3 regions of the Streptomyces sp. NPDC019224 genome follow, and region 3 is predicted to be linked to each of the others. Evidence: riboswitches for the same ligand, from Rfam matches in the RefSeq annotation. Region 3 holds a riboswitch; each other region holds the start of a gene.

Region 1 (6,102 bases), on a different contig from region 3:
CCGCAGTTCACGGCGACCGCGAGGTCGGCGATGGTGACGTCCTCGGTCTCGCCGGAGCGGTGGGACATCATGCACTTGAAGCCGTTGCGCTGGGCCAGCTCCACGGCGTCCAGGGTCTCGGTCAGCGAACCGATCTGGTTGACCTTCACGAGCAGGGCGTTGGCGGAGCCCTCCTCGATGCCGCGGGCCAGGCGCTCCGGGTTGGTGACGAAGAGGTCGTCGCCGACGATCTGGACCTTGGCGCCCAGCTTGTCGGTGATGACCTTCCAGCCCGCCCAGTCGTCCTCGTACAGCGGGTCCTCGATGGAGACCAGCGGGTACGCGGAGACCAGCTCCTCGTAGTACTCGGTCATCTCGGCGGCCGAGCGGGACTTGCCCTCGAACTCGTAGGAGCCGTCCTTGTAGAACTCGGACGCGGCGACGTCGAGCGCGAGCGCGATGTCCTTGCCCGGGGCGTAGCCGGCCTCCTTGATGGCCTCGATGATGAGGTCGAGGGCGGCGCGGTTGGACTCCAGGTTCGGCGCGAAGCCGCCCTCGTCACCGAGGCCGGTGGACAGGCCCTTGGTCTTCAGGACCTTCTTCAGCGTGTGGTAGACCTCGGCGCCCCAGCGCAGGGCCTCGGAGAAGGACTCGGCGCCGATGGGCGCGATCATGAACTCCTGGATGTCCACGTTGGAGTCGGCGTGCGACCCGCCGTTGAGGATGTTCATCATCGGGACGGGCAGCAGGTGCGCGTTCGGGCCGCCGAGGTAGCGGAACAGCGGGAGGTCGCTGGCCTCGGAGGCGGCGTGCGCGACGGCGAGGGAGACGCCGAGGATGGCGTTGGCGCCGAGCGAGCCCTTGTTCTCCGTGGCGTCCAGGTCGAACATCGCCTGGTCGATGAGGCGCTGCTCGGTGGCGTCGTAGCCGACGAGCTCCGGGCCGATCTGCTCGATCACGGCGAGGACGGCCTTCTCGACGCCCTTGCCCTGGTAGCGGTTGGGGTCACCGTCGCGAAGCTCAATGGCCTCGAACGCGCCGGTGGAGGCGCCGGACGGAACAGCAGCACGACCGGTGCTGCCGTCGTCGAGGCCGACCTCGACCTCGACCGTGGGGTTGCCCCGGGAGTCGAGGATTTCCCGGGCTACGACGACGTCGATGGACGGCACGAGGCATCTCCTTCTGGGATATGACGCTGGTTGTGCAGGGTCACTTTGGCCTTGCGACAAGAGCCTAACCGGCCCGGCCGTCTGCGTCGGCCGACCGCCCGCCCCCTGGGACGAAAAAGGACCCAAGAGCGGGCATACCGGTGCGAACTGCCAGATATTTACTGACCAGTAACTACAACAGTTGAACGATCGGGACCGGTCGGCGGCCGAACGGAAGCAGCCGGGAAGCGGTCACCACCGAACGCGGCGTGCCCCGGCCCGGCAACGCACGGGGGGAGGGTGCGCGCCGGGCCGGGGCGGCCTGAGCGATCAGCGAGGAGGGATCGCGGCTACTTCGTCAGGTGGAGCTGCTGACCCGGGTAGATCAGGTCGGCGTCCTCGACGATGTCCTTGTTCAGCTTGAACAGCTGCTCCCAGCCGCCCTTGACGTCGTGCTCGGCGGCGATCCCGCTCAGCGAGTCACCGGCGACGACCTTGTACTCGCCGTCACCCTTGGCGACCTTCTCGCCGGTCGGGGTGGTGACCGTCTTCTTCGGGGCGTCCGAGCGGTCCGAACGGTTGGTGGCGGGGGCCTCGGTGCGCTCGGCCTGCTTCGGGGCGGCCTCCTGCTTCGGAGCGGCCTCCTGCTTCGGAGCGGCCTCCTGCTTCGCGGCACCGGAGCCGGTGTCGACGCCCGGGTCGACACCGTCGTTGGTCAGGTTGCCGGCGCCTGCGCAGCCCCAGGCGCCCGGACCCTGCATGTCGAGGAGCTTCTCGGCGGTGGCGATCTGCTGGGCCTTGGTGGCCAGGTCCGCGCGGGGCGCGTACTGCGTACCGCCGGCGGCGGCCCAGCTGGACTGGGAGAACTGCAGGCCGCCGTAGTAGCCGTTGCCGGTGTTGATGGACCAGTTGCCACCGGATTCGCACTGGGCGACGGCGTCCCACGTGGCGACGGAGGCGGCGGAGGCGCCGGTCGCGCCCATCAGCGGCACGGCGACGGCGGCACCGGCGACACCGGCGAGCGTGGCGATACGGACGACCCTGGACGGGCGGCGGTGCTTGTTGCCCTTGCTGTTGAGCAGCATCGAGACTTCTCCTCACCGACGCCTGCGAGGTGAGCTGTCGGGTTCGGGCCAAGTGAGTTGCCCGGCCGCGCTCCTGGCGCGGCTTCACCCCTAGCCGGTCCTGATGCGTCTCCCGACGATCCGGCCCAGCGCCTACCTGGGTCCCCCGCTCCTGCCTACGGCGCTTTCGCGTCTGTTCCCTCCGACCGACGGCAGGATTCGGCGTGACGGTCGACGGGGCCCGCGGTGCGAGCGGCTCCGACGGTAATCACACCCAACCCTCATATTCAAAGATGGACATACCGGATAATCATGCCGCACGAGCATCCGATGAACCCTCATTTGTGCAGGTCGGAACGGATGCGGCAGGACCTCCCGGACAAGAAGCGACAGTTCACGCGAAGAGACCCATGTCTCACTCGATCAGAAGTGGGACATGGGCCTCATAAACCCCCAAACCTCAGGGGCTCTCAGCTACTCGTCGGGCCGCTCTCAGCGGGCGTCCTGGCCGGGCTGGGGGTTCTGGCCGTCCAGGTCGGGGCCGGGCTCGGGGTTCTGGCCGTCCAGGCCGAGGTCGAGGTCCTGACCGGGCAGGATGAGGTCCGGGTCGGACCCCACCTCGGCCTTGTTCGCCTCGTACAGCTCGGGCCAGCCGCCCGGCAGGTCCTGCGCGTCGGCGATCGCCCAGAGGTTGTCGCCCGGCCGGACGGTGTACGTGTCGTCAGCCGGCCGCGCCGCGCCGTCGCGTGCCTCACCGTCACCCCGCGAGGCGTGCCGCCCCATGTCGCGGCCGCCCTCCGCCCCGGTGGTCTCGTCGGCGGCCGGGGCGCCCCGGTGCTTGCCGCCCTTCTCCCGCGCACCGTCCGACGCGCCGGCGGACAGGCCGGACGAACCGGAGGGGTCGGCGGCCGGAGCGGTGGAGGCGCCTGCGGAGGACCCGGCGGACGGGGAGGCGGACGCACCGGCCCCGGCGCCCTTGCCCGCGGACTTCTCCGCGCTCCCGCCCGCGTGCTCGCCCTTGCTCTCGGCGGCACCCTTGGCGGCGGCCGTCCCGCCGGCCGCCTCGTCCGAGGAGGTGGCGGACGAGCCCGACGAGGCGTCGTCCACCGGATCGGCGCCGAGCCCGGCGTCCAGGCCCGCTTCCGCGCTCCGGGGGGGCGCGTCGGAGTCCTCGCCGCCCGGGTCGACGTCCGCCGCGCCCGTGCTCTTGCCGAGCCCGGAGATCACCGCGCAGCTGGGCCACGCATTCGGGCCCTTGTCCGCCAGGACCTTCTCGGCCACCGCGATCTGCTGCGAGCGGCTGGCGAGGTCGGCGCGCTCGGCGTACGCCTCACCGCCGTACGCCTTCCACAGCTTCGGCGAGAACTGGAGGCCGCCGTAGGAGCCGTTGCCCAGGTCGGCGCTCCATGTCCCGCCGCTCTCGCACTCGGCCACCCGGTCCCAGGTCGAGGCGTCCGCCGCGTGTGCGCCCGCCGCGCCGAGCAGCGGGATGGCGATGGCCGAGCCGGTCACGCCTGCGGCGACGACGATGGCGGGTGCCTGGCGAGGGCGACGGTGTCTGCCGTTCGCGGAGCCCATGGGAGATGCCTTCCGTGTGACTGACAAGCGACTGGTGGGTCGAACGGTGAACCTAGCGGGACTCGAACGAGAGTCACAAGTCGATGCAGCGCAGATCACGCGAAAGTCACAGAGTTGACTGGGCGTCACTTCGCCGGTGCGCGCCCCCTGCGTGAACCGCGCCGGCGGCGTCCGTGATCCCCGCCTGACGAGCCCGCCGCCCGGCCGTGCAAACGATCGCCGGCCCCGTGTCCCGGACGGCCGCGTGGAGGCGATGCGCCGCCGGCGACGGAGCCGGAGCCGGAGGCGCCGGATACCGTCGTCATGTGAACCGCACCCCGCCGCCCGAACTCTTCACCTGGGAGTTCGCCACCGACCCGTACCCCGCATACGCCTGGCTGCGAGAGCACAGCCCCGTACACAGGACGACCTTGCCCAGCGGCGTGGAGGCCTGGCTCGTCACCCGGTACGCGGACGCACGGCAGGCCCTGGCCGACAGCCGCCTCTCGAAGAACCCGGCGCACCACGCGGACGACGCGCAGGGCAAGAGCAAGACCGGTATCCCCGGCGAGCGCAGCGCCAACCTCATGACGCACCTGCTGAACATCGATCCGCCCGACCACACGCGGCTGCGCCGGCTGGTGTCCAAGGCGTTCACGCCCCGGACGATCGCCGCCTTCGCCCCCCGTGTGCAGGAGTTGGCGGATCGGCTCATCGACGAGTTCGCGGAGAAGGGCGAAGCCGACCTGATCCACGACTTCGCCTTCCCTCTTCCCATCTACGCCATCTGCGATCTGCTCGGCGTGCCGCCGGAGGACCAGGACGACTTCCGGGACTGGGCGGGCATGATGATCCGGCACGGCGGCGGGCCGCGCGGCGGGGTCGCCCGGTCGGTGAAGAAAATCCGCGCCTACCTCGCGGAGCTGATCCACCGAAAGCGGCAGGATCCCGGGGACGACCTGATCTCCGGACTGATCCGGGCCAGCGACCACGGCGAACACCTCACCGAGAACGAGGCCGCCGCGATGTGTTTCGTGATCCTCTTCGCGGGTTTCGAGACGACCATCAACCTGATCGGCAACAGCGCGCACGCCTTCTTCCGCGACCCCGTCCAACGCGCCGTCTTCCAGAACGCGGTCCAGCAGGGCGACAGCCGCCTCCTGGACACCGCCATCGAGGAACTGCTGCGGTTCGACGGCCCGGTGGAGCTCGCCACCTGGCGCTACGCCACGGAGGCACTCGACATCGGGGGAACGCGCATCAGGGAGGGCGACCCCGTACTCGTGGTTCTCGCCGCGGCCGACCGTGACCCGGCCCGTTTCGCCGAGCCGGACACACTCGACCTGTCCCGTCGGGACAACCAGCACCTCGGGTACGGACACGGCATCCACTACTGCCTGGGCGCCCCTCTCGCGCGGCTCGAGGGCCGCACCGCGCTGGAGACCTTGTTCCGCCGCCTGCCCGACGTGCGGCTCGCCGTGGAGCCCGGTGACCTCCGGTGGAGGGGCGGTCTCATCATGCGCGGCCTCCGCACGCTACCGGTGGAGTTCACGGCGGTGCGCGGTACTCCGGTATGACGGAGGGCCCGCCCGGCCGCCGTTCGCTCCCCGCCGCTATCCGGTGCCCTCCGCCGTCCTGATCGCGTCCCGGTACGCGCGCCCCGCGGCGCGCAGGGCGGCCTCCGGGTCGACGCCGTCCTCCTGGGCGCGTACGGCGAGGGCGAGGAGGCGGTAGCCGATGTCGTCGCCCTCGGGGAGGGGGACGTCGAGTCCGGCGGTACGGGCCCGGCTCGCGAGCTTCGCGGCGAGCGCCAGGCCGGGCTGGCCGAGCGGTACTCCGTCGGTGACCGATTCACGCTGCTTCTCGATCGCCTTGGTGCGCAGCCAGTGGGCGCGGACGTCCTCCGGGGTCTCCGCGGCCTCGTCGCCGAAGACGTGCGGGTGGCGGTGGACCAGCTTCTCGATCAGCGTGCCGGCGACGTCGTCCACGGAGAACGGCTCCTGCTCGTCCTCCTCGGCGATGCGCGCGTGGAAGACGACCTGGAGCAGCACGTCGCCCAGCTCCTCGCGCAGTTCCTCGCGGTCGCCGTCCTCGATCGCCTCGACCAGCTCGTACGCCTCCTCGATGGCGTACTTGGCGAGGCCCTTGTGGGTCTTCTGCGAGGTCCAGGGGCACTCGGCGCGGATGCGGTCCATGACCTGGACCAGATCGAGGAGCCGCGCGCCGGGCAGGTCGTACGAGCCGGGCAGCAGCTCCAGGTCCGGCATCCGCACCCGCCCCGAACCGGCCAGCCGGGCCAGGCCGTCGGTGAGCGGCTGGTTGCCCTCGCCGCCGGTGAGCACGACCACGGTCCG
Region 2 (6,102 bases), on a different contig from region 3:
GGGCCGCTCGGCTCGGTGCTTCCCGGAATGTTCCAGGAGGCGCACTGGGAGCCGGAGTTCGGGGTGGCCTCGCCCACCTCGTTCGAGGCGCAGGTGACGCGCGCCGAGCAGGTGGTCGCCGCGCTGCCGCCGGAGCAGCGGCTCTTCCTCTTCGTCAACGTCTCCGCGCTCCACCAGCCGAACTGGTTCCACAAGCCCGGGGCCACCCGCGACGCCGGCGACAGCCGCGCGACGCACGCCGCGGCCCTGGAGTACGTGGACGCCCACATCGGCCGGCTCTTCGCCGCCGTGAGCAGCCGCCGCCGTACCTTCGCCATCGTCTGCTCCGACCACGGCACGGCCTACGGAGACGACGGCTACACCGGTCACCGGCTCGGTCACGAGTCCGTCTGGACCGTTCCGTACGCCCACTTCTTCCTGGAACCGGGGAACGCCCGATGACCCTGACGCACACCGTCCGCCCGTACGAGAGCTATGTGTACGCCTATCCGCACAAGACGGCGTACCGGCCGCTCGCCGGGCAGCCCGGCGGGCGGCCGGCGCTGAGCGAGCTGTGGGCGGGGGAGCGCAAGGACGCGCTCTCCCTCTACCTGCACATACCCTTCTGCGAGGTCCGCTGCGGCTTCTGCAACCTCTTCACCCGGATCGGCGCGCCGGACGAGCTGACCTCGCGGTATCTCGACGCACTGGACCGGCAGGCGAGCGCCGTGCGGGACGCGCTGGGCGACGGGGAGCCGGTGCGGTTCGCCGCGGCGGCGTTCGGCGGGGGCACGCCCACCTTCCTGACGGCGGGCGAGCTGGAGCGCCTGTGCGACATCGCGGAGAAGCGCATGGGCGCCGATCTGCGGTCCGTGCCGCTGTCCGTGGAGACGTCCCCGTCGACCGCGACCGCCGACCGGCTGGCCGTCCTCGCCGAGCGGGGCACGACCAGGATCAGCATCGGGGTGCAGAGCTTCGTGGAGGCCGAGGCCCGCGCGGCGGTGCGCCCGCAGCACGCCGCCGACGTCGAGCGCGCCCTCGGCCTCATCCGGGACACCTCCATACCGGTTCTCAACATCGATCTGATCTACGGCATAGCCGGCCAGACCGAGCGGACCTGGCGCGCCTCGCTGGACGCGGCGCTGCGCTGGCGGCCGGAGGAGCTGTACCTCTACCCCCTCTACGTCCGTCCGCTGACCGCGCTCGGCCGGCTCTCCGCCGGTGAGGCCGACGCCGCCTGGGACGAGCAGCGCCTGCGCCTGTACCGGGCCGGCCGCGACCATCTGCTGGCCCACGGCTACGAGCAGGTGTCGATGCGGATGTTCCGCCGCGCCGACGCCCCGCGCGCGGAGGGGCCGGACGACCACGCCTGTCAGACGGACGGCATGATCGGTCTGGGCTGCGGCGCCCGTTCGTACACCTCGCGGCTGCACTACTCGTTCGACTACGCGGTGCGGATGGGCGAGGTGCGGGGCATCATCGACGCCTACACGGCCACCGTCGACTTCTCCCGTGCCGAGGTGGGGTGGTACACCGACGGGGAGGAGACGCGCCGCCGGCATCTCCTCCAGTCGGTGCTCCAGGCCGGGGGCATGCCGGTGGACGGTTACCGCGAGCGGTTCGGCACCTCGCCGTACGAGGACTTTCCCGAGGAGCTGGCCCGGTTCGAGGCCCGGGGCTGGCTCGATCTGCAGGCGCCCGCGGAAGGGCTGCTGCGGCTGTCGCCCGAGGGGCTGGCGTACTCCGACGCGCTGGGCCCCGAGCTCTTCTCCCCCGCCGTGCGGGCCGCGATGGCCGCGTACGAGCTGAAGTGAGTGCCGCGTGGACCTGACGATTCTCTACCGGGGCCCGCTCGCCTCGTGCGACTACGACTGCCCGTACTGCCCGTTCGCCAAGCGGCGCGACAGCCGGGAGCAGCTGCGGGCGGACCGGGCCGCGCTCGAACGGTTCACGGCGTGGGTGGCGGCGCAGACAGGCGACCGGATCTCGGTGCTGTTCACGCCGTGGGGCGAAGGCCTGGTGCGCTCCTGGTACCGCCGGGCGATCGTGGAGCTGGCGGGTCTCGCGCAGGTGCGCCGGGTCGCGATCCAGACGAACCTGAGCGGCCGGACGCGGTGGCTGGCCGAGGCTCCGGCGGCGGCCCGCGAGCGGATCGCGCTGTGGTGCACGTACCACCCGGGGCAGACGCCGTACGAGCGTTTCCTCGGCCGGTGCGCGGAGCTGAGGGACCTCGGGGTCCGGCACAGCGTGGGCATCGTGGGCCTCGACGCCCACCTCGAGGAGGCGCGACGGCTGCGCGCGGCGCTCGCGGACGAGGTCTACCTCTGGGTCAACGCGGCCGAGGGGCACACCTACACGGACGAGGAGGCGGACCGGTGGACGGTGATCGACCCGCTGTTCCCGTACAGCCGCCATCCGCACCGTTCGGCCGGGCTGCCCTGCCGGACCGGGGAGTCGGTGATCTCGGTGGACGGGGAGGGGACGGTGCGCCGCTGTCACTTCGTCCGGGCGGAGCTGGGCAATCTGTACGACGGGAGCTACCGCCGGGCGCTGCGGCCGAGGGCCTGCCCGCTCGCCGTCTGCGACTGTCACATCGGTTATGTGCACCTGGAGACGCTGCCGCTGTACGACGTCTTCGCCGGCGGGGTGCTGGAGCGTGTTCCGGCGACGCTGCCGCTGTCCCCGGCCGCCGCGACGCGGTCACGGGGCGACTGAGGACAGCGGGTCCGTCAGAGCGGCAGCAGGTCGGGCCGCTTCGGCTCGACGTGGTCCCCGGAGGACTCGCCGCGCAGCCGCCGTCCGATCCACGGGACCAGGTATTCGCGCGCCCAGTGGATGTCGTCGCGGCGGATCTCCAGCGTGCCGCGCGGGGGCTCCGGCGGCCACGGCTGGTCCGGGTCGGCGGGCACGTCGAGGCCGAGGACCTGGGCGGCGCGCAGCGCGACCCGGGTGTGCCCCTCGGGCGACAGGTGCAGCCGGTCGCCGTCCCAGGCGCGCCGGTCCTGCACGGAGCGCAGCGACCACAGGTCGAGGACCGGGCAGCCGTAGCGGTCGGCGACGGCCCGGACGTGGGCGTTGTAGGTGGCGATCTTGCCGCGCAGATGGCGCAGCACGGGCACCCGGCGGGTGTCGAAGCCGGTGGTGACCATGACGGTGCCGACCGACCGCGTGAGGTCGGCGACCGCGCGCTCGAAGCGTTCGGCCAGGTCGTCGGGGTCGGTGCCCGGCCGGATGATGTCGTTGCCGCCGGCACAGAAGCTCACCAGATCGGGGGCGAGTTCCTTGGCTCGGGGCACCTGCTCCTCGACCACCTGGTCGAGGAGGCGTCCTCGTACTGCGAGATTGGCGTACCGGAAGTTCCCGTGCGCGGGAACGGGTGAGCCCTCGGCGTCCGTCGCCGTGCCGGGGTGCGGGAGCCGGTCCGCGAGGAGTACCGCGAGCCGGTCGGCCCAGCCGACGAACGTTCCGTCCGGGCCGGGGTCGCCGACTCCCTCGGTGAAGCTGTCGCCAATCGCCGCGTACGACCCGATGGCGCCCTGTTGGTCGATGACGCCCTGTTGAAGGTTGTTCGAATCGTCTGCCACAAACGCATATCCTGCACCCCGGAATGTGACCTACGCGACCGTAATAAGGGGTTGACGAAGGGTGAGATAAACCACCCGGTCAGTTTTCGGTAAAGAGGGAATAAGCAGAGGGACGGCGCGCCGCCGCGCACCGTCCCTCTCGGTCGTTCCGTGGCCCGGATCACCGGGCCGGTACCGCCTGGATCAGACGGAGATCCCGTGCGACGCCAGGTAGGCGATCGGGTCGATGTCCGAGCCGTACTCCGGGCCGGTGCGGACCTCGAAGTGGAGGTGGGGGCCGGTGGCGTTGCCGGTGGAGCCGGAGAGGCCGACCTGCTGGCCCGCGGTCACCGTCTGGCCCGCCGAGACGGAGAGCGAGGACATGTGGCCGTACTGCGAGTAGTGGCCGTCGGCGTGCTTGATGACGACCTGGTTGCCGTACGCGCCGCCCCAGCCGGCGGTGACGACGGTGCCGGAGGTGATCGCCTTCACGCTGGTGCCGGTGGCGACGGGGAAGTCGATGCCGGTGTGGCTGCCGCTGGACCAGTTGGCGCCGGAGGCACGGTAGGCGGTGGTGTGGTTGCCCGGGACCGGGTGGACGTAGCCGGAGGCGTTGTCCTGGGCGGCCGGGGCCGGGGCCTCGGTCTTGGCCTCCGTCTTCACCTCGGCCTTCACCACCGTCTCGGCGGGGGCCTTGGACGGGGTGGCGGCGGCGGGGGCCGCCTCGGCGCCGAGGGTCAGCTTCATGCCCGGGAGGATCAGGCTCGGGTCCTCGCCGATGACCTCGCGGTTGTCCTGGTACAGCTTCTGCCAGCCGCCCTCGACGTGGTGCGCGGCCGCGATCTTCGACAGGTAGTCGCCGGAGACCACGGAATAGGTGGTGCCGGCGCTCTTCGCGGACTTGGCCGAGGCGGTGTGCGCGGCGGCCGACTTCGAGGCGGCCGGGGCGGACTGCTCCGCGGCGTGGGCACCGGTGGCGCCGAGCAGCGGAAGCGCGATGACGGCTCCACCGGCGCCGGCGGCGGCGACGCCGCGGGCGATGATGCTGGACTTGGAACGGCGGTGCTTACCCGAATTGGGCATGAAGAATTTCCTCTCCGGCGCCTGCGAGGTGAGCTGTCGGGTTCGGGCTGGAGATGCCCGGCCGCGCCTGGCGCGACTTCACCCCTAGCCGTCCGGTCGTCCCGGTCGGCGGCTTACCTGGTTCCCCCGCTCCTGCCACACGGTGAGTGGATGCGAATTCCGGACGGCGGCAGGATTGGGCGTTCCATCCGGATGGCATGGAACGTAAGCGAGCCGGGACGGCGGAAACAAGCCGCGGCTTCCACGCCGGATTCCGTACCGGAATTGCGGCACGGAATTCCGGTCACACTCCGTGGATTACGGATCTTGGCTTTCCGCGCGGCGCATGGTCTACCCCGCCGGGGCGTGGCCACACACCGTCACGGATATGATCCCGCTCACGAGAGGGTGATCATCCCCCTTCCAATCAGGGCACTTTCGGCATAACTCCCCAATCCGGACATGTCATGCCCATCGTCCGCACCGGAGCCGGACCGGCCGAGCGCGTCACCGGAGACCTCGTGGGGCTCCTCCGTCACCGCTCCACGCGGGCCCGCACCTCATCGGCCGTCCGGGACCGAGGACGGCGCCGCGTACGGGAGAACCGGCGGGCCGCGGGAGGCGGTGGAGGAGATGACTGCCCCGGGAATCGATGTCGTATCGTCGCGGGCGTGGGCCCGTCGGCGACACGCGCCGGGGCAGAGCCTCCAGGAGTGACCGTGACGCAGCAGCTGCCGCAGACCCCGCCGAGGGAGCCCGTACTCACCGGCGTCCGCAACTTCCGGGACGTGGGCGGTCTGCCCACCACGGACGGCCGCCGGGTGCGGTACGGCAGGCTCTACCGCAGCGGCCACCTGGCGCACGCCACGGCCGAGGACGCGGCCTTCCTCGGCGGGCTCGGCCTGCACACCGTCTTCGACTTCCGCAACGCGGCGGACCACAAGCTGGACGGCCTGGACGTGGAGCTGCCCGGCGTACGGAACGTGAGCATCCCGCTCAGCGACCCGGCGGACGGGGCGGAGTTCTGGCGGATGGTGCGCGACGGCAACATGGAGGAGCTGCGCTCGATCCTGGCCGACGGCAAGGGGACCCGCCGCATGGTCGCCTCGTACCGCGCGATCATCCTGGAGCGCACCGCCGAGCACAGCCGGGTGCTGCACGCTCTGGCCGAGGACAGTGTGCCCGCCCTGATGCACTGTGCGGCCGGCAAGGACCGGGCGGGGCTCTCCATCGCGGTGACGCTGCTCGCGGTGGGCGTCGGGCGGGAGACCGTCGAGGCCGACTACCTGAAGTCGAACGACGCGCACCGCCGCTACCGCATCCGGCGCAGCGACACCTCGCCCGCCGGGTTGTCCCCGGAGGTGCTGGAGCTCCTGAACCCGCTCTTCGGCGCCCAGCCCGAGTACCTCGCCGCGGCCTTCGCCGCCATCGACGAGACCTGGGGCGGCACCGACCGCTACCTCGCCGAAGGACTCGGGCTCGCGCCCGCCACCCGGGA
Region 3 (6,102 bases):
CGGGCAGCAGTTCCTCGGTGACCACGCGGGAGACCTGGCGGGCGGTGACGGCCTCGGTGAGCGCGATGGCGAGGGCGACCGGGCGGTAGAGGGCGGCGGACCGGTCGGCCGGGGAGCCGAGCCCCAGGCCGGGTGAGACGACGGAGTCCGGGGCGTAGGCGGGCTCGTCGGTGGGGGGTGAGGACGGCGGTCAGCCCTGCGTGGCCGGGGTACAGGGAGACGGAGAGCCAGGGGGCGGATCCCGGCGGGCGAGGAAGCGGACCGGGGCGTCGGAGATCATCGCGGCCCGGTAGTGGTCCTCGTACGCGGGGTTCGCGAACCAGGGCAGCGCCTCCCAGAAGACGCGGCCGACCAGTTCGGCGCGGGACCGGCCGAGCATCTCCTCGGCCGGCGGGTTGACGTGGGTGATCCGGCCGAAGCGGTCGAGGGAGAAGATGCCGTGCGGCAGCCGGTCCGCGGCCTCCGCGACGACCGGGCCGATGCCCAGGTCCACCAGGAAGCCGGTGAGGTGCCCGCCGGGGCCGGCGTCGTCGTGCCGGCGCCCGGAGACCTCCAGCAGGTGGGAGCGGCCGTCCGGGCCGCGCAGCCGCATCCGGCGTACGACGGGGCCGTGGGAGTCCGCGGCCTGCCGGGCCAGGGCCCACAGGCCGTACACGTCCTCCGGTGCGAGCCTGGCCGCCAGGGCCCCGATGGTGCCGGGGAGGACGCCGGTGCCGGTGCCGAGGATCGCGTCGAGGTCCGCGTCGGTCTCGACGGCGCCGGTGCCGAGGTTCCAGTCGAAGCGGCCGATGCGCACCGGCGGCGAGGTCTCGGCGGGCAGCTGGACGGGCAGCGGTTCCGCGTCCCACTCCGGCCGGGTGCCAAAGTCCGCCAGGGCGGCCAGTTGCGCGCCGAGGCTCCGGGCGATGCGCTGGAGCCGTTCCCGGTCGGCGGAGGGCACCGGCTCGTCCCCGGTCGCGGCGCGCAGGACGACGAGGACGCCGACCGGCACGTGGCCGCGCAGGACCGGCACGTACAGGGAGCCGAAGGGGAACGGCAGGCCCGCCATGAGCTGCGGGAAGCGGCGCATGGCGTCCTCGGCGTCGGCGAGGTAGACGGGCTGCCGGTACGGAAGGCCTCGGCGATCGGGAACGGCCTGTTCACGTGCATCCGCCACCAGGGCCGGAACAGCGGTCCGGGGAGCCCGGCGAGGACGGCCAGGCGCAGCAGGCCGGGGGCGCTGGAGGGCAGGTAGACGCCGCCGGCCCGGCCGCCGACGGCGTCGATGGCGCTCACGACGGACTGGGCGAGCACCAGCGACAGCTCGTCCGGCGCCCGGGTGTCGTCCGGTCTCCCGGGTGGGCCGTCGTCCGAACCGTGCGGCAGCGGCCCGGCCGCTCCGTGCCAGGTCACACAGCCAGGATGCGCCCACCGGGCCGGTACCCGCACCTCGGAGCAGACCGGGCACGCGCGATCGGGGGCCCGGCACGGCGGAGCGGTGGGCGCCACGGGTGTGGCGGCCACCGCTCCCTCACGGTTCGTGCAGGCTCCTACCGGCCCTCGTCGGGCGGGCGGCGGTCGCCGAGCTGGTCGTTGATCTTCTGCTGGGCCGAGTCGACCTGGCCGCCGTACTTGCCGCCGGTCTTCTTGTCGACGAAGTCGCCCCCCTTGTCGACACCCTGCCGGGCCTGGTCCGGATGCCCCTTGATCATGCCCTTGATCTTGTCGAGCATGCTCATGACTGACCTCCTAGAGACGCTGACCGTTCCAGCATCCACGCCCTGCCCGCCCGACGCATTCCGGCGTGTGGCCCTGCGCGCCGGACACCATGCGCCCCCGGCACACGCGAAGGGGCGGGAGAAGCGCATCCGCTTCTCCCGCCCCTTCTCACGATTCCGCTCTCACGACTCGGCCCCGAGCACCGGGGCCGGTGGGATCAGTAGGCGCTGAACACGTTGTCCATGGAGCCGTACGTGGCGGCGGCGTAGTTGCACGCGGCCGTGATGTTGGCGACCGGGTCGTAGATGTCCATCGACGTCCCGGGCACGTGGTACGCGTCGAAGGTGGGCTGGATCACCTGGAGCAGGCCCTTGGAGGGCGTGCCGGCGACGGCGTTGGAATCCCAGTTGTTGATGGCGAACGGGTTGCCCGAGGACTCGCGCATGACGTTGCGGTAGATGCCGTCGTAGCTGCCGGGGATACCGTGCTCGGCCATGACGGCCAGGGATTCCTTGATCCAGCCGTCGAGGTCGTCGGTGTACGTGACGGCCGTCGGGGTCTCGGCGGGGGCGGCGGTCTTCGCGGCGAGGGGGACGACCCTGAACTCGGAGCGGTCGGCGCGGTCGGCGCTCTCGGTCCGGGCGGCGGTGTCGGCGTTGTTCTCGGCGGTCTCCGCCTTGAATGCGCTCTTCTCCGCGGCCTTCGGTGCGACGGCCTCGGACTTGGCGCCGATGGTGAGCTTCAGACCCGGGTGAATGACGTTGGGGTTGCTGCCGACAACGCTGCGGTTGTCCTTGTACAGACGCTCCCAGCCACCACTGAGGGAATGCCCCTGGGCGATCTTGTAAAGCGAATCGCCGGCGACCACGGAATACGTGGTGGAGGCGGCGCCGCGCACGGCGGCTCCCTTGCCTGCGACGGAAGTCGAGGCTGCGGCCTTTTCGGCGACGACGGCCTTGACGGGGGCGGCGGAGGCCGATCCGGCAGTGATCAGGGGGAGCGCGAGAACGGCTCCACCCGCGCTCGCGGCGATGAAACCGCGGGTCAGGGACGCGGACTTGACACGATGGTGCTTACCCATGATGGGCATGGCGCATTTCCTCTCCGTCGCCTGCGAGGTGAGCTGTCGGGTTCGGACTGGAGATGTCCGGCCGCACATGGCGACTTCACCCCTAGCCGCTCCGGATTCCGGACCGGCGGCAAACCTGGGTCCCCCGCTCCTGCCGTACGTGAGTGGTCGGGTTCCCGGACGGCGGCAGGATTCGGCGTTCCATCCGGATTGATGACGGGACCGTAAGCGAGAAACGACGGCCGGAACAAGCCCGGAATTGCTGATCACAATTGTTTTGCAAGATCAATCAAAGAAAACCCTCATGATCGACTGCGCCGGGGGAAGTCAAATTACTTGGCACGTCTGGGAAACGAGGGATCGGAATGCGCGTCAGAAACGGCAAACGTGAGACTGCCCACTGCGACCGAAACGCTAGCATTTGTCCGTTTCGCCAGCTTCGAGGGGCGCCAAACGGGCCCAGATCTCACCATGTCGGCCTTTTGTCCACATTCGGACAATCGGGACAGCGCGCGGCGCGAAGCCGGCGCGGTCGGCCACCTTCCGGGTTCGCCCCCTTGCGTGATCGACATATGGTTAGCCTAACCTAAGTGCAACCGAGTGGATCGCGGTGGCGACTGGGCACCCCCTGCCCTGAAACGCCGTCAATCGCTCGGTGCCACCGCCCTGTCCGCCGCACCGGAACGTCTCGACCCACCCACCCCTCATCGGCAACTGGAGAGACCCAGACCATGGCGCCGCATTCCACTCCTGATCCCGGCCGTCCCGTCCGCCCCGACGACCGGGAACTCACCGGCCGCCTGGCCCTCGTGACGGGAGCCGGACGCGGCATCGGCGAGGCGGTCGTACGCCTCCTCGTCGCCCGCGGCTGCCGGGTCCTGGCGACCGATGTGGACCGGGAAGGCGTGGAGGCCCTCGCCCGGGAGTACGGCGGAAGCGTCGTCGCGCGGACGCTGGACGTGAGGGACGCGGCGGCCGTCGAAGCCCTCGTGGTCGAGGCCGAGGAGACGCTCGGCCCCCTCGGCATCGCGGTCAACGTCGCCGGGATACTGCGGTGTTCGCCCGTCGCCGAGCTGACCGACGAGGACTGGGCGGCCACGTTCGCCGTCAACACCGACGGGGTGTTCCACGTCTCGCGCGCCGTCTCCCGCAGGATGGCCGGGCGCGGTGCGGGCAGCATCGTCACCGTCGCGTCCAACGCCGCCGGCATCCCCCGTACGACGATGGCGGCGTACGCCGCGTCCAAGGCGGCCGCCGTCATGTTCACCAAGTGCCTCGGCCTGGAGCTGGCGCCCCTGGGCGTCCGGTGCAACACGGTCTCGCCGGGGTCCACCCTCACCGACATGCAGCGCGGGATGTGGCCGGCCGGTGAGGCGCGGGACGACGGACCCGCCGCGCAGCGCGTCATAGCCGGGGACCTGGCGAGCTACCGCACGGGCATACCCCTGGGCAGGATCGCCGAGCCGTCCGACATCGCCGAGGCCGTCGCCTTCCTGGTGTCCGACCGGGCCCGCCACATCACCCTGCACGACCTGTACGTCGACGGCGGCGCCACCCTGCGCGCCTGACCCGGTCCGCACGGCGCCCCCGACGCGGCTCACAGCCCTCCCCCACTGGAGACAACCACGATGTCCACCTCACTGCGCGAACCCCCCGGCCCGTCGCCCGAGGCCAAGGCCGCCGAGACCGGCGCCGAGTTCCGTACGTTCCTCAACGCCGTGGGAGCAGCCCTGTGAGCACCGCCCCGTACGAAGACGCCCCGACCTGGCCCGCCGAGTTCGCCGCCCGCTACCGGGCCGCCGGGCACTGGCGCGGCGAGACGTTCACGAGCATGCTGCGCGAACGGGCCGAGGCCCACGGCGACCGGGTCGCGATCGTCGACCCGGCCCCCGAGCGCCGCGCCTGGACGTACCGCGAACTCGACGAGCGCGCGGCCCGGCTGGCGGCCGGATTCCGGGCGCGCGGGATCGCCAAGGGCGACCGGGTCGTCGTCCAGCTGCCCAACATCGCCGAGTTCGCCGAGGTCGTGTTCGCCCTCTTCCGCATCGGCGCGCTGCCCGTCTACGCGCTGCCCGCCCACCGGGAGACGGAGATCGGCTACTTCTGCTCCTTCGCGGAGGCCGTCGCCTATGTGATCCCGGACCGGCACGCCGGATTCGACCACCGGGAGCTGGCCGGCGCCGTCAAGGAGCGGACGCCCACCCTGAAGCACGTGTTCGTCGTGGGCGACCCGGGCGGGCACACCGCCCTGTCCGACGTGCCGTGCGAGGAGACGGGCGAGCCCGACGACGGGCCCGAGCCGCACGATCTGGCCTTCCTCCAGCTGTCCGGCGGCACCACCGGGGTGCCCAAGCTCATCCCCCGCACGCACGACGACTACATCTACTCGCTGCGCGGCTCCAACGAGATCTGCGGCGTCGACGCGGACACCCGTTTCCTGGTGGTCCTGCCCGCGGCGCACAACTTCCCGATGAGCTCGCCCGGCTGGCTCGGCACGCTGTACGCGGGCGGCACGGTCGTCCTGTGCCCGCGTCCGGACCCCGCCACGGCCTTCCCGGTCATCGAGCGGGAGCGCGTCACCATGACCGGCATGGTGCCGCCGCTCGCCCTGGTGTGGACCGACGCGGCCGCCGCGGCGGAGCAGGACCTGTCGAGCCTGGAGCTGGTCCTGGTCGGCGGCGCCAAGTACAGCGAGACCGCGGCCCGGCGGCTGGAGCCCGCGCTCGGCTGCCGGCTGATGCAGGTCTTCGGCATGGCCGAGGGTCTGGTCAACTACACCCGGCTCGACGACGACCAGGAGACCGTGGTCACCACCCAGGGCCGGCCGATCTCCGAGGACGACGAGATCCGCATCGTGGACGATGCCGGACTCGACGTTCCGGAAGGGCACTTCGGGCATCTGCTGACCCGTGGCCCGTACACGATCCGCGGTTACTGGCGCGCCCCCGAACACAACGGAACGGCGTTCACCGAGGACGGCTTCTACCGTACGGGCGACATCGTGCGCCGTACCCCGAGCGGCCACCTCGTCGTCGAGGGCCGGGCGAAGGACCAGATCAACCGGGGCGGCGAGAAGGTCGCGCCGGAGGAGATCGAGAACATCATCCTCGCCCACCCGTCCGTGCACGACGTCTCGGTGGTCGGTGTGGCCGACCCGTATCTCGGTGAACGCACTCTGGCATACGTGATTCTGCGCGAGGGCGCCGAACCGCTCGGGGCGCTCGCCGTGAAGCGGCATGTGCGCGAGCGCGGAATCGCCGCGTACAAGGTGCCCGATCTCGTCGAGTTCGTCGACGTCTTCCCGCAGACGGGGATCGGCAAGGTCAGCAAGAAGG

What was found. A riboswitch is a leader RNA that binds a small molecule or an ion and turns the genes downstream of it on or off. The one in region 3 is predicted to bind cyclic di-AMP.
Positions count from the first base shown of each region.
Region 1: another riboswitch for cyclic di-AMP. It lies ahead of ABZ564_RS14920 (transglycosylase family protein); the one in region 3 lies ahead of ABZ564_RS26880 (transglycosylase SLT domain-containing protein).
Region 2: another riboswitch for cyclic di-AMP. It lies ahead of ABZ564_RS25865 (LysM peptidoglycan-binding domain-containing M23 family metallopeptidase); the one in region 3 lies ahead of ABZ564_RS26880 (transglycosylase SLT domain-containing protein).

Region 1 covers NZ_JBEYCF010000019.1:22,917-29,018, reverse strand. The annotation lists gene eno (phosphopyruvate hydratase) at 1-1,148, opposite strand, end outside; gene ABZ564_RS14920 (transglycosylase family protein) at 1,478-2,212, opposite strand; cyclic di-AMP (ydaO/yuaA leader) riboswitch at 2,217-2,385, opposite strand; gene ABZ564_RS14915 (transglycosylase family protein) at 2,684-3,769, opposite strand; gene ABZ564_RS14910 (cytochrome P450) at 4,075-5,325, shown strand; gene ABZ564_RS14905 (nucleoside triphosphate pyrophosphohydrolase) at 5,362-6,102, opposite strand, start outside.
Region 2 covers NZ_JBEYCF010000049.1:4,415-10,516, reverse strand. The annotation lists gene ABZ564_RS25885 (STM4013/SEN3800 family hydrolase) at 1-441, shown strand, start outside; gene ABZ564_RS25880 (STM4012 family radical SAM protein) at 438-1,793, shown strand; gene ABZ564_RS25875 (STM4011 family radical SAM protein) at 1,801-2,694, shown strand; gene ABZ564_RS25870 (SGNH/GDSL hydrolase family protein) at 2,709-3,563, opposite strand; gene ABZ564_RS25865 (LysM peptidoglycan-binding domain-containing M23 family metallopeptidase) at 3,747-4,625, opposite strand; cyclic di-AMP (ydaO/yuaA leader) riboswitch at 4,629-4,784, opposite strand; gene ABZ564_RS25860 (tyrosine-protein phosphatase) at 5,324-6,102, shown strand, end outside.
Region 3 covers NZ_JBEYCF010000053.1:9,611-15,712, forward strand. The annotation lists partial or broken gene ABZ564_RS26870 (GAF domain-containing protein) at 1-1,365, opposite strand, end outside; gene ABZ564_RS26875 (antitoxin) at 1,530-1,718, opposite strand; gene ABZ564_RS26880 (transglycosylase SLT domain-containing protein) at 1,916-2,788, opposite strand; cyclic di-AMP (ydaO/yuaA leader) riboswitch at 2,794-2,976, opposite strand; gene ABZ564_RS26885 (2,3-dihydro-2,3-dihydroxybenzoate dehydrogenase) at 3,499-4,335, shown strand; gene ABZ564_RS26890 ((2,3-dihydroxybenzoyl)adenylate synthase) at 4,500-6,102, shown strand, end outside.